4 regions of the Lelliottia nimipressuralis genome follow, and region 2 is predicted to be linked to each of the others. Evidence: predicted binding sites of a transcription regulator. Region 2 holds the regulator's gene; each other region holds the start of a gene.

Region 1 (3,141 bases), 1.8 Mb from region 2:
CCGACTAAACCAATCATTGTTTCAACCTCTCAATCGCTCGATGACCTGATTAACCCAGGCTGATCTGCACGTCTACACCGGCAGCCAGATCCAGACGCATCAGAGCATCAACGGTTTTCTCAGTTGGCTCAACGATGTCAACCAGACGCTTATGAGTACGAATTTCGTACTGATCACGCGCATCTTTGTTAACGTGCGGAGAGATCAGAACGGTAAAACGCTCTTTGCGGGTCGGCAGCGGGATCGGACCACGGACTTGCGCACCAGTGCGCTTAGCAGTCTCGACGATTTCCGCGGTTGATTGATCGATAAGACGATGATCAAACGCTTTCAGGCGGATACGGATTCTTTGGTTCTGCATGAGACCAGAGCTCCAATTATTTTATAAACGAAAATGATTACTACTCAAACCCATTACGATTGATGGGAGAGTGTAACCGTTCTTACGTAGCCCCCCAATTGGGAGCATTGTTGAGTAACGAAAAACAGTGTTACTCAGGTTCAGATTGAACCAGCTGTCAATTACGACAAGCCCGCGCATTATACGTAAATCTGACCACAACGCAAGTGCAGTTTATAAAACAGGCTCTCGTGGTGGGTTTTGCGTAGCCGCTCGACATCGGATTGCAAAGCGTGTCGAGCTAGCGTGATTCGCTGGAAGGCTTCACGCAAAGACAACTTTTGCTGTTTGCCCTGCAATAACGCCCGGAAGAGGATAGCGCTGCGATACTTTCTGAGGCTTAAACCATGCTAACCGCCCTTCCCTTTCTGATGCTCTATGCAATCTTGACCTGTCTTCTCGTGCGCGAAGATATTCGCTCAGGCCTTTTACCCGACAAATACCTTTGTCCATTACTTTGGACAGGCCTTCTTTTCCATCTCACTATCCATCCTGATTTTCTCGCCAGCGCCGTAATGGGTGCGATGGCGGGATACATCGGCTTTGCCTGTATTTATTGGGGTTAACGTATGGTGTTTAAACGAGAAGGGCTAGGATATGGAGATGTGAAGTATCTTGCTGCGTTAGGCGCCTGGCACGGCTGGTGCGTTCTTCCGGCGATAGCCTTGTCTGCTGCAATTCTGGCAATAAGCTTTGTGCTGATTCAGATGGTCATGAAACCGGGACAACAGATACATAAAAACCCACTACCGTTTGGCCCATTTCTGGCGGCAGCAGGTTTAGTGTCGGGTTGGCAGAGCTTACTCAGTCTGCCACTTTGATCTGAGATTGCAGGTAGTTTTGCAGACCAATTTTTCCGATGAGGTCCAGCTCGGTTTCCAGCCAGTCGATATGGCCCTCTTCGTCAGCCAGAATGGTGATCATCATGTCACGGCTGACGTAATCATGAACGCTGTCAGCGTAGGCAATGGCTTCACGAAGATCCTTCGCCCCTTCAAGTTCAAGACGGAGATCGGATTGCAGCATTTCTTCGACATCTTCACCAATACCCAGCTTCCCGAGATCCTGCAAATTCGGGATACCTTCGAGAAATAGAATACGCTCGATGTATTTATCGGCATGTTTCATCTCATCGATGGATTCATGGTATTCGACATCATTGAGGCGCGTCAGGCCCCAATTTTTGAACATTCTCGCATGGAGAAAATACTGATTGATTGCGACAAGCTCATTTCCCAATAATTTATTGAGATAACTTATGATTTTAACATCACCTTTCATTATATAGTCCCTCCGCTTCCACTTATTGAAGCGTAGATGGGGCTACAGGGATGTCAAAAAAAAGATAGAGCCTCAGGCGATCTCTTTGTATTCCGGGATCTGCGTCAATTCGTCCTGCATTATCTCGCGCGCCGCACGAACGCACTTACCGCATTGATTTCCTACTGGAACAAATTTTCGAAGCTGCTGGAAAGACTGAGGGTGAAACTGGCGAACGGCCTGACGTATTTTTTTGTCACTCACACCATTACACAAACAAACGTACATAAAAACTCCCGCTCAATTTATGATCAAAGTGTAAGTGAGAATAATTATGATTACAATAGCACATCCGTTCCTGGGCGCGTCGGCAGCTAACAAAAAATGCGAATAATTGTGACGGGCAAAGAATTCAGGACACAAAAAAGGGCGCCGAAGCGCCCTTTTTTTATTCAAAACTAATTAACGAGTAATTAGCCCAGAACTTTAGCAACAACGCCCGCACCAACAGTACGGCCGCCTTCACGGATTGCGAAACGCAGACCGTCATCCATCGCGATTGGGTGGATCAGGGTAACAACCATTTTGATGTTGTCGCCTGGCATTACCATCTCTACGCCTTCTGGCAGTTCGATGGTACCGGTCACGTCAGTTGTACGGAAGTAGAACTGTGGACGGTAGCCTTTGAAGAACGGAGTATGACGGCCGCCTTCATCTTTGGACAGGATGTAAACTTCAGATTCGAATTTGGTGTGCGGCTTGATAGAGCCTGGCTTAGCCAGTACCTGACCACGTTCGATTTCTTCACGTTTGATACCACGCAGCAGAACACCAACGTTCTCACCAGCACGGCCTTCGTCCAGCAGTTTGCGGAACATTTCAACGCCAGTACAGGTAGACTTAGCAGTCTCTTTGATACCAACGATTTCAACTTCTTCGCCAACTTTAACGATACCGCGCTCTACACGACCGGTAACAACAGTACCACGGCCGGAGATGGAGAATACGTCTTCGATAGGCAGCAGGAACGGCTTGTCAATCGCACGCTCTGGTTCTGGGATGTAAGAATCCAGGAAGCCAGCCAGCTCAACGATTTTAGCTTCCCACTCTGCTTCGCCTTCCAGCGCTTTCAGAGCAGAACCACGGATGATTGGAGTATCATCACCTGGGAAGTCGTACTGGGACAGAAGTTCACGAACTTCCATTTCAACCAGTTCCAGCAGCTCTTCGTCATCAACCATGTCGCATTTGTTCAGGAACACGATGATGAAAGGAACGCCAACCTGACGACCCAGCAGGATGTGCTCACGAGTCTGAGGCATAGGGCCGTCAGTCGCAGCAACAACCAGGATTGCGCCATCCATCTGAGCAGCGCCGGTGATCATGTTTTTAACATAGTCGGCGTGGCCCGGGCAGTCTACGTGTGCGTAGTGGCGAGTCGGGGTGTCATATTCAACGTGGGAAGTGTTGATGGTGATACC
Region 2 (3,141 bases):
CGATCTGTATGACGGCACCGCATGGCTGCAGGCTCTGACCTTCGGCTACAAAATTGGTCAGGTAGATTTGCGACTCGAAGGAACTTACGTTAAAGCGGAAGGGCAGCAGGGCTACTTCCTGCAGCGTATGACGCCAACGTACGCCTCGTCTAACGGTCGTCTGGATATCTGGTGGGATAACCGTTCTGACTTCAACGCCGACGGCGAAAAAGCGCTCTTCTTCGGCGCGATGTATGACCTTAAAAACTGGAATCTGCCGGGCTGGGCGGTGGGCGCATCTTACGCCTACGCATGGGACGCGAAGCCAGCTGACATGGCGACGCCAGATGCCTACTACGATCCAAACTATCGTCTGAAAGAGTCTTCATACAGCCTGGATGCAATGTATACCCTGCAGGATGGTCGCGCCAAAGGCACCATGTTCAAACTGCACTTCACGCAATACGACAACCACTCCGATATTCCGAGCTACTCGGGCGGTTACGGCAACATCTTCCAGGATGAGCGTGACGTGAAATTCATGGTTATCGCACCTTTCACCATCTTCTGATGAACGATCTGGCGGGATCACTCCCGCCGGAATGGAGACCGACATGTTGAAGAAAATCGCATTCGTTGCTGTGCTGGCCGCAGGGCTGACCGCCTGCGCGCAACCTCAGGCGCAGAAAGAAGACTCTCGCCTGAAAGAGGCTTACAGCACCTGCATTAACACCGCTGAAGGCTCGCCGGAAAAAATCGAAGCCTGTCAGAGCGTACTGACGGTGCTGAAGAAAGAGAAAGCCCATGAGCAGTTCGCGACGCAGGAAAACATCCGCGTGATGGATTACCAGGCCTGCATTCAGGCGCGTAAAACCGGTAACGATCAGGAAGTGGCAAAACGTTGCGATCAGATCTGGAAAGAGATCCGCAGTAACAACGCACAGTAATTCGTTGTATTCAGCGCCCGGCCGCGAAAGCTTGCCGGGCGTTTTTGCATTTATTGCAGGCAAAAAAAAAGCCAACCGTCAGGTTGGCTCAGAGTTTGTAACACGATTATTTGGTATCGTGTGCATGCTCGTTTTCGCGGCAATCGCCTTCAGCACAATGACCATACAGGTACAGGCTATGGTTGGTCAGACGGATGCCATGTCGGGTGGCGATTTCACGTTGACGTGCTTCGATGGAGTCATCGCTGAATTCAATCACCTTGCCACAGTCGAGGCAGATCAGGTGATCGTGATGATGCTGTTGCGTCAGTTCAAAAACGGATTTACCGCCTTCGAAATTATGGCGGGTGACAATCCCGGCGTCATCGAACTGGTTCAGAACGCGGTATACGGTCGCCAGTCCAATCTCTTCGCCCATGTCGATCAGACGTTTGTATAAGTCTTCCGCACTGACGTGATGGTTGTCCGGCCCTTGCAGAACTTCCAGGATTTTTAAACGAGGAAGCGTAACTTTCAGGCCAGCCTTCTTTAATGCGGTATTGTTGTCAGTCATGCGGAATCTGTCCTGTTGCTAAACGATTCACTTCCTTAGAAGAAGTGACAGAAAATGCAGTTGGGATAATGCGTCTCATTATAGAACTGCCATGCCTAAATGAAAACTGCAAGTCTCAAGCAAAGTATGCTTATAAAAACGTGGTATCACCAACAAACTTGTTGGATGGCATCCACTTTAACCCGGGGACATTGTACAGGTATGAACACGAAAGTTAAAAATTTGTAGCAATTATTTTAATCGGTATTATCTATCAATGAGGTGCAACGTAGTCAGTTGCACCTCATCACTGCATTACGCGTTCAGGATGTCGTCGAGGTGCAGCTCTTCGCGGATCTGTTTTACCCACTTGTCGACGCGCTCAGCGGTCAGTTCTGGCTGACGGTCTTCGTCGATAGCCAGGCCAACAAAGTGGTCGTCATCCGCCAGGCCTTTAGAAGCTTCGAAATGATAACCCGCCGTTGGCCAGTGACCGACGATTGCCGCGCCGCGCGGTTCAATGATGTCGCGGATGGTGCCCAATGCATCACAGAAGTATTCCGCGTAGTCTTCCTGGTCGCCGCAGCCGAAGAGGGCAACGAGTTTACCGTTGAAATCCACTTCTTCCAGCGTCGGGAAGAAATCATCCCAGTCACACTGTGCTTCGCCGTAGTACCAGGTTGGAATGCCAAGCAGCAGAATATCGTAACCTTCGAGATCCTCTTTGCTGCTCTTAGCAATGTCATGTACGTCGGCAACGTCTTTACCAAGCTGTTTTTGAATGTTTTTTGCGATGTTTTCGGTATTACCGGTATCGCTGCCGAAGAAAATGCCGATGATTGCCATGAGTGAAATAACCTCTTGAAACTTAATGGTATGGTGGCGCAAATTGTCCACGGATAAGGGCAATCATAGCAGAACAGGGAAGTCTGCGGAAACAGCTATCACGCGGGACTGCACTCTGTGCTACATGAAAGGGACAATTGAGGGGATTTTCAGACGATCACCTGGTGCTGCGCCATGCCTGAAGCTGTGCCATCAGCATCTCTTCAATCAGCTCGCTGCGGCTGATCTCGCGGGCATCGGCCAGTTCACTTAAGGCGTCGGCGGCCTCCGCGTTGAGTTTCAGCTCGACGCGTTTAAGCCCACGACTTTTGTCGCGTTTCAGCTGATTGCGCTTATTGATGCGCAACTGTTCATCACGCGAAAGCGGATTGGTTTTTGGTCGTCCCGGTCGACGTTCAGTCGCGAACAGATCTAGTGTCGTGCGGTCCGTTTGTTCTTTGGCCATGATTCAGAAACTTCGGGGAAAACGAGCGGCCCTGCTATTGCCGGGGCGATGAGCGCGACATCATACATCACGGATACCTGCACGCCAACGACTGGTAGCCTGCGGGCAACCGGTCGCTGGCTTTTTAATCAAATCGCTTTATCAGAGAGATAGCGACGGATCGCCCGCAGCACGGCTTCGGGTTTTTCAGCGTGAACCCAGTGCCCGGCTCCGGCGATCACATGCGCACGCGCCTGTGGGAATTGCGCCAGCAGCGTATCGCGATAGGCATCGGTGACGTACGGAGAATTGCCGCCGCGAATAAACAGGGTAGGGTGTGGCCAGGCCGGAACGGTCTGCCAGCCGACAATCTGAGGATACTGATCCCACAGCACCGGCACATTAAACCGCCA
Region 3 (3,141 bases), 1.8 Mb from region 2:
CGTGCTGCAACTCTCTCTCAATGCCGATCCGCAGTTCGACGAGCCGCCGAAAGAGAGCTACTGCGAGCAAATTATTACTGACCATCTCGGCCTGCGCCTGAATAACGCCCCGGCAGACAGCTGGCGCAAAGGCGTGGTGAGCTGGACCTGGCGCATCAAAGTGCTGATGCACCTCGAAACCGAACTGATGGGCACCGTGCGCGAGCGCGCAGAAGACGAAGCGATCAATGTTTTTGCCCGTAACCTGCATGATCTGCTGATGGCCGCCCCGGCGGGCCTGCGCGCAACGATGGGTCTCGATCCGGGCCTGCGTACCGGCGTGAAAGTGGCCGTCGTCGATGGCACCGGCAAACTGGTCGCGACCGACACCATCTATCCACACACCGGCCAGGCCGCGAAAGCCGCCGTTGTGGTTGCCGCCCTGTGTGAAAAATACAACGTTGAGCTGGTGGCAATTGGTAACGGCACTGCCTCCCGTGAAACCGAACGTTTCTTCCTCGATGTGCAGCAGCAGTTCCCGAAAGTGACCGCGCAGAAGGTGATCGTCAGCGAAGCCGGTGCGTCGGTCTATTCCGCGTCCGAACTGGCGGCGCTCGAGTTCCCGGATCTGGACGTTTCCCTGCGCGGCGCGGTCTCTATCGCCCGTCGACTGCAGGACCCGCTGGCCGAGCTGGTGAAAATCGATCCGAAATCCATCGGCGTGGGCCAGTATCAGCACGACGTCAGCCAGACTCAGCTGGCGCGTCGTCTGGATGCGGTGGTGGAAGACTGCGTGAACGCCGTCGGCGTGGACCTGAATACCGCCTCCGTCGCCCTGCTCACCCGCGTGGCGGGCTTGACCCGCATGATGGCGCAGAACATTGTTGCCTGGCGCGATGAGAACGGCCAGTTCCAGAATCGTCAGCAACTGCTGAAAGTGAGCCGCCTGGGACCGAAAGCCTTCGAACAGTGCGCGGGCTTCCTGCGTATCAACCACGGCGATAACCCGCTGGACGCCTCTACGGTTCACCCGGAAGCCTATCCGGTTGTGGAGCGTATTCTGGCCGCCACGCAGCAGGCCCTGAAAGATCTGATGGGCAACAGCACCAACCTGCGCGATCTGAAAGCTGTCGATTTCACCGACGACAAATTCGGTGTGCCGACCGTAACCGACATCATCAAAGAGCTGGAAAAACCAGGCCGCGACCCGCGCCCTGAGTTCAAAACGGCGAAATTCGCCGAAGGCGTGGAGACGATGAAGGATCTGCAGCCGGGCATGGTGCTGGAAGGCGCGGTCACCAACGTCACCAACTTTGGTGCCTTTGTCGACATCGGCGTCCATCAGGATGGCCTGGTGCATATCTCGTCGCTGGCGGATAAGTTCGTGGAAGACCCGCACACCGTGGTCAAAGCGGGCGATATCGTGAAGGTGAAAGTGCTGGAAGTGGATATGCAGCGTAAGCGTATCGCGCTCACGATGCGTCTCGACGAGCAGCCAGGCGAAACCAACGCCCGCCGCAGCAACGGAGGTGGTGCGCGTGAGCAATCGCGCCCGAACGCGAAAGCCGCGAAACCACGCCCTCAGGCGCAGCCTGCCGGTAACAGCGCGATGATGGATGCGCTGGCCGCCGCGATGGGTAAGAAACGCTAACGTTAAACGCATTTGCCCGGCCTGTGTATCCCCTGGCCGGGCAAACACGTTCCCGCCCGGCATTCAGACCCACAAAATAAAAATAAATAAGAATGTACTCACTCATTATTTATTAAATATGGAACCGATTGCATATCCATATTTAAACCATCGATTATCACTTAGTTAACAAATTAATTATTCATCCCTGACGCTCCATTTCAATAAATATTGAGCAAGGTCAAACAGTCCTCGATTTACCCCTCATATGAACATCCCGTCACATTTTAAATATTGCTGATAGAAACCATTCTCATTATCATGAACCTGTTGATTATTTAACCTTCGGTAAAAGTGGTCTCTATGCAATTCACACCAGACAGTGCCTGGAAAATTACCGGTTTTGCCCGCGAAATTAGCCCGGCGTATCGTCAAAAACTGCTGTCGTTAGGCATGCTGCCAGGATCATCGTTCCAGGTGGTTCGCATTGCACCCTTGGGCGATCCCATTCATATCGAAACCCGTCGCGTCAATCTGGTATTGCGTAAGAAAGACCTCGCCTTATTAGAAGTCGAAGCTTTAGCCCGATAAACCGCCAGCAGTTATACCGAGTCTAAAACAATGAAAAAATTAACCATTGGCTTAATTGGTAATCCTAATTCCGGCAAGACAACCTTATTTAATCAGTTAACGGGTGCGCGTCAGCGTGTCGGTAACTGGGCGGGCGTCACGGTAGAACGTAAAGAAGGCCAGTTTTCAACAATCGATCATCAGGTCACCCTTGTTGACCTGCCAGGCACCTATTCACTCACCACCATTTCGTCCCAGACCTCTCTCGATGAGCAGATTGCCTGTCACTATATTCTGAGCGGCGATGCGGATTTACTGATAAACGTCGTCGATGCCTCCAATCTTGAGCGTAACCTCTACCTGACGCTACAGCTGCTGGAGCTGGGCATTCCGTGCATCGTGGCGCTGAATATGCTCGATATCGCCGAGAAGCAAAAAATTCGTATTGATATCGATGCGCTTTCCGCCCGTCTCGGCTGCCCGGTCATTCCGCTGGTCTCGACCCGCGCGCGCGGGATTGACGCCCTGAAGCTGGCGGTCGATCGCCATACGGGCAATACCGATCTGGAGCTGGTTCACTATCCGCAGCCGCTAGTGCGCGAGGCCAGCATTCTGGCCGGAGAGATGAACAACGCGATGCCACAAAAACAGCGCAACTGGCTTGGGCTACAAATGCTGGAAGGCGATATCTATAGCCGGGGCTACGCTGGCGACGCCGCAGAGAGTCTGGAGATGTCGCTGGCACGCCTGAGCGACGAGCTGGACGATCCGGCGCTGCATATCGCCGATGCGCGCTATCAAAGCATCGCGGCCATTTGCGAAGTGGTCAGCAATACCCTGACCGCCGAGCCGAGCCGTTTCACCGCGGCGGTGGATAAAATCATTCTGAACCGTTTCCTCGGTTTGCCGATCTTCCTGCTGGTGATGTATGTGATGTTCCTGCTCGCCATCAACATCGGCGG
Region 4 (3,141 bases), 590 kb from region 2:
CATCGAAATCGCATCTTCTTCGCTGATCCCGCGCTGCAGGCAGTAGAACAGCTGGTCTTCGCCGATGCGCGAAGTGGTGGCCTCGTGCTCAAGCTGGGCGCTGTTGTTGCGACACTCCACGTACGGGAAGGTGTGCGCCCCGCAGTCGGTGCCGATCAGCATCGAATCACACTGGGTGAAGTTACGGGCGTTGGTTGCCGTCGGCATGATTTTCACCAGGCCGCGATAGCTGTTCTGGCTGTGCCCGGCAGAAATGCCTTTCGAAATGATCGTCGATTTGGTGTTTTTACCGATGTGGATCATCTTGGTGCCGGTATCGGCCTGCTGATGGCCGCTGGTCAGCGCCACGGAGTAGAACTCCCCGATCGAATTATCGCCGCGCAGAATACAGCTCGGGTATTTCCAGGTGATCGCCGAACCGGTCTCGGACTGGGTCCAGGACATTTTGCTGTTTTCACCTTCGCACAGGGCGCGCTTGGTCACGAAGTTCAGGATGCCGCCCGTATTACCGTCACCAGGGAACCAGTTTTGCACCGTGGAGTATTTCACTTCGGCGTCTTTGTGGATGATTACCTCTACCACCGCCGCGTGCAGCTGGTAGCTGTCGCGCACGGGCGCAGAACACCCTTCGATATAGCTCACGTAGCTGCCTTCGTCGGCCACCAGAATGGTGCGCTCGAACTGGCCCGTTTTTTCCGCGTTGATGCGGAAATAGGTCGACAGTTCCATCGGACAGCGCACGCCTTTCGGCACGTAGATAAAGGTGCCGTCGGAGGCGACCGCCGCGTTCAGCGCCGCAAAGAAGTTATCGTTGCTCGGCACCACGGTACCGATGTATTTCTTCACCAGTTCCGGGTGATCGTGAATGGCTTCGCCAAAGGAGCAGAAGATAATGCCCTGCTCGGCCAGCTTGCCTCGGTAGGTGGTGGCAACGGAAACGGAGTCAAAAATGGCGTCGACCGCCACTTCACGTCCTTCGCGCACCGGCACGCCGAGCTGCTCGAAGGCCTCTTCCACCTCTTTGCTCAGGAATGTGTTGGCGCCCGTCTGCTGTACGGCACCCGGCTGAGACGCGCAGGTGTCATCACAGCTTCCGCAGGATGGCGCGGAGTAGTAGCTGTAGTCCTGATAGTTGAGCTTTTCGTAATGTGCCTTCAGCCAGTGGGGTTCTTCCATTTCCAGCCAGGCGCGAAACGCGCTCAGGCGAAACTCGAGCATCCACTCCGGCTCATTACGTTTGGCCGAAATCGCGCGCACCACCTCTTCGTTGATGCCTTTCGCCAGTTCGTCCGTTTGCAGGTGGGTGAAAAAGCCCTCTTTATAGTTGAGGTGCCCGCCACTCCAGGTGTTCACATCGTCAGTTGCTTCAGTATTACGAGACATAGTACCGCCTATACCCCAAAGCTTTCGCCGCAGCCGCATTCATTCTGCGCTTTCGGGTTATTGAATTTGAATAACTGGTTTAAGCCTTCGCGCACGTAATCGACTTCGGTGCCATCGATAAACGGCATCGCCTGCAGTGCGACAAACAGCTTCGCCCCGTCGGTTTCGAACACCAGATCGTCTTTTTCGGGCACGTTCACCGTGTCCAGCACGTAGCCGAACCCGGCGCAGCCAGTCTGTTTAACGCCGAGACGCAAGCCCACAATATCCGGCTTCTTCGCTATCAGCTCGTGAATATGCGCCGCCGCCGTGGGCGTCAGCGTCAAACCACGCCAGGCAAAATCAGCGGGATTAAAGGTTTCTGAATGCAATTCCATAGGTCCACCTCATCTGTTAAGCCACCAGGGGCATTACACCATGTTAGTGATAACGATTATCACTTCAACCCCCTGACAGCAGGGGCTTTCGGCTAAACCGCCCTTTTTGGCTACTTTTATTAAGCATAGACCCTGCGACGCAGCTTATTAGGCTATGAAAAAATTGTTTAATGCTTTGATGTATAACGCATTTGATGGGCTAAAACCGTGAGAACAGCGCAAGGGGAAAATATGTATCGGGAATACCTATTTATTTAATCGGTTTTAGAAAATCTTCAGAATCAACCGACTACCCGAAAATCAGGGCGTTATGTGATAAACGCAAACAGGGCATTCCAGGAAAACACCGAATCATCAGCGCGTCAGGGATAAGGGACTAAACTTTATGTGACACCAAAAGGAGATAAGTATGTCATCACATGATTTTGAGAATGAAGCCGATCGCCTGGCGAAAAAAGCCCTGAACAAAGCCGATGAATTTGCAGGCGAAGCGCAGTCCCAGTTTGGCGATGCGGTTGATTCACCGAAACATCAGCTGAAAGGCGCCGCACGCAAATACGCAGCACAAGCATCAGACGTCGCTTCAGAGGTCTCTGACAAAGTTCGTGATAATCCATTGACCGGGCTGATGGCGGCAGGCGCAATCGGGCTGATCATCGGTTTATTGGTCGGCAGGAAATAAGCCGCTATTAAGCAGCAAATATGACAGGCCCGAAAGGGCCTTTTTAGTCTTGTCAGGCGATTAGCCGTTGATAAATGAGACGGAAAAACCTTGTTCGCGCCAGTGATCTAACTGCTCCTGCTGACGCATTGACGGCGCATGGCCCGTCCAGACAAATATTTTTTGCCCCGGGAACAGCTCGGGTTTCGGCGAGTCAATTGGCTCAGCCAGCACATCAATATGCCAGCCCTGCTGCGACAGGCGCCCGGCTTCCAGCCATAAACGTGTACGATCGTCCGTGTCCCACCCAATCAGCAACGCTTCGTTGCCCGGTTTTTTGCGCGCTTCAGCCAGAAGCATCGCAATGAAATCGATCAGCACCCCATCCAGGAGGCTGGACATGTGTCGGGCGGTGTTGTGATCCAGGCTTAAACGCTGACGAACCGGAATGAAAATGTGATCGATGAGAACTTCTATGGCGTGGTCGCGACGGAATTCAGAAATTTTAAGTCGCAGTTTCGCGGGACTGGCAAACCGCAGCACCGTCATCATCTCTTCCTGAAGAGAGATCCAGTTGCTGTCCACCAGAGGAACGCCGACTTCCAGTAACGCCTTTACCTTGCCAACCGAAATGCCGGTTTTCATGAGGCGTTTAATCTCCTCGATGCGCTGGATATCCTCTTCGTCAAACTGACGATGGCCCCCTTCACTGCGCTGCGG

Evidence for each region. Region 2 encodes Fur, which represses iron uptake genes when iron is present. Its sites were predicted from a motif close to ATAATAATGAGAACNACTATCAA; they were not measured.
Region 1: bfd (bacterioferritin-associated ferredoxin) is a predicted target of Fur. The motif match lies at 1,983-2,005, and genes of this name have one in related genera.
Region 3: feoA (ferrous iron transporter A) is a predicted target of Fur. The motif match lies at 1,910-1,932, and genes of this name have one in related genera.
Region 4: sufA (Fe-S cluster assembly scaffold SufA) is a predicted target of Fur. The motif match lies at 1,801-1,823, and genes of this name have one in related genera.

Annotation. Positions count from the first base shown of each region.
Region 1 is NZ_CP167172.1:4,226,042-4,229,182, forward strand. Features, by position in the region: gene rplC (50S ribosomal protein L3) at 1-17, opposite strand, end outside; gene rpsJ (30S ribosomal protein S10) at 50-361, opposite strand; partial or broken gene ACB496_RS20335 (prepilin peptidase) at 748-1,221, shown strand; gene bfr (bacterioferritin) at 1,205-1,681, opposite strand; gene bfd (bacterioferritin-associated ferredoxin) at 1,754-1,948, opposite strand; gene tuf (elongation factor Tu) at 2,134-3,141, opposite strand, start outside.
Region 2 is NZ_CP167172.1:1,335,281-1,338,421, forward strand. Features, by position in the region: gene chiP (chitoporin ChiP) at 1-550, shown strand, start outside; gene chiQ (ChiQ/YbfN family lipoprotein) at 597-926, shown strand; gene fur (ferric iron uptake transcriptional regulator) at 1,033-1,479, opposite strand; gene fldA (flavodoxin FldA) at 1,774-2,304, opposite strand; gene ybfE (LexA regulated protein) at 2,462-2,749, opposite strand; gene ybfF (esterase) at 2,878-3,141, opposite strand, start outside.
Region 3 is NZ_CP167172.1:4,290,101-4,293,241, forward strand. Features, by position in the region: gene ACB496_RS20665 (Tex family protein) at 1-1,630, shown strand, start outside; gene feoA (ferrous iron transporter A) at 1,973-2,200, shown strand; gene feoB (Fe(2+) transporter permease subunit FeoB) at 2,231-3,141, shown strand, end outside.
Region 4 is NZ_CP167172.1:1,920,373-1,923,513, reverse strand. Features, by position in the region: gene sufB (Fe-S cluster assembly protein SufB) at 1-1,383, opposite strand, end outside; gene sufA (Fe-S cluster assembly scaffold SufA) at 1,392-1,760, opposite strand; gene ACB496_RS08985 (YqjD family protein) at 2,170-2,442, shown strand; gene ACB496_RS08980 (MerR family transcriptional regulator) at 2,503-3,141, opposite strand, start outside.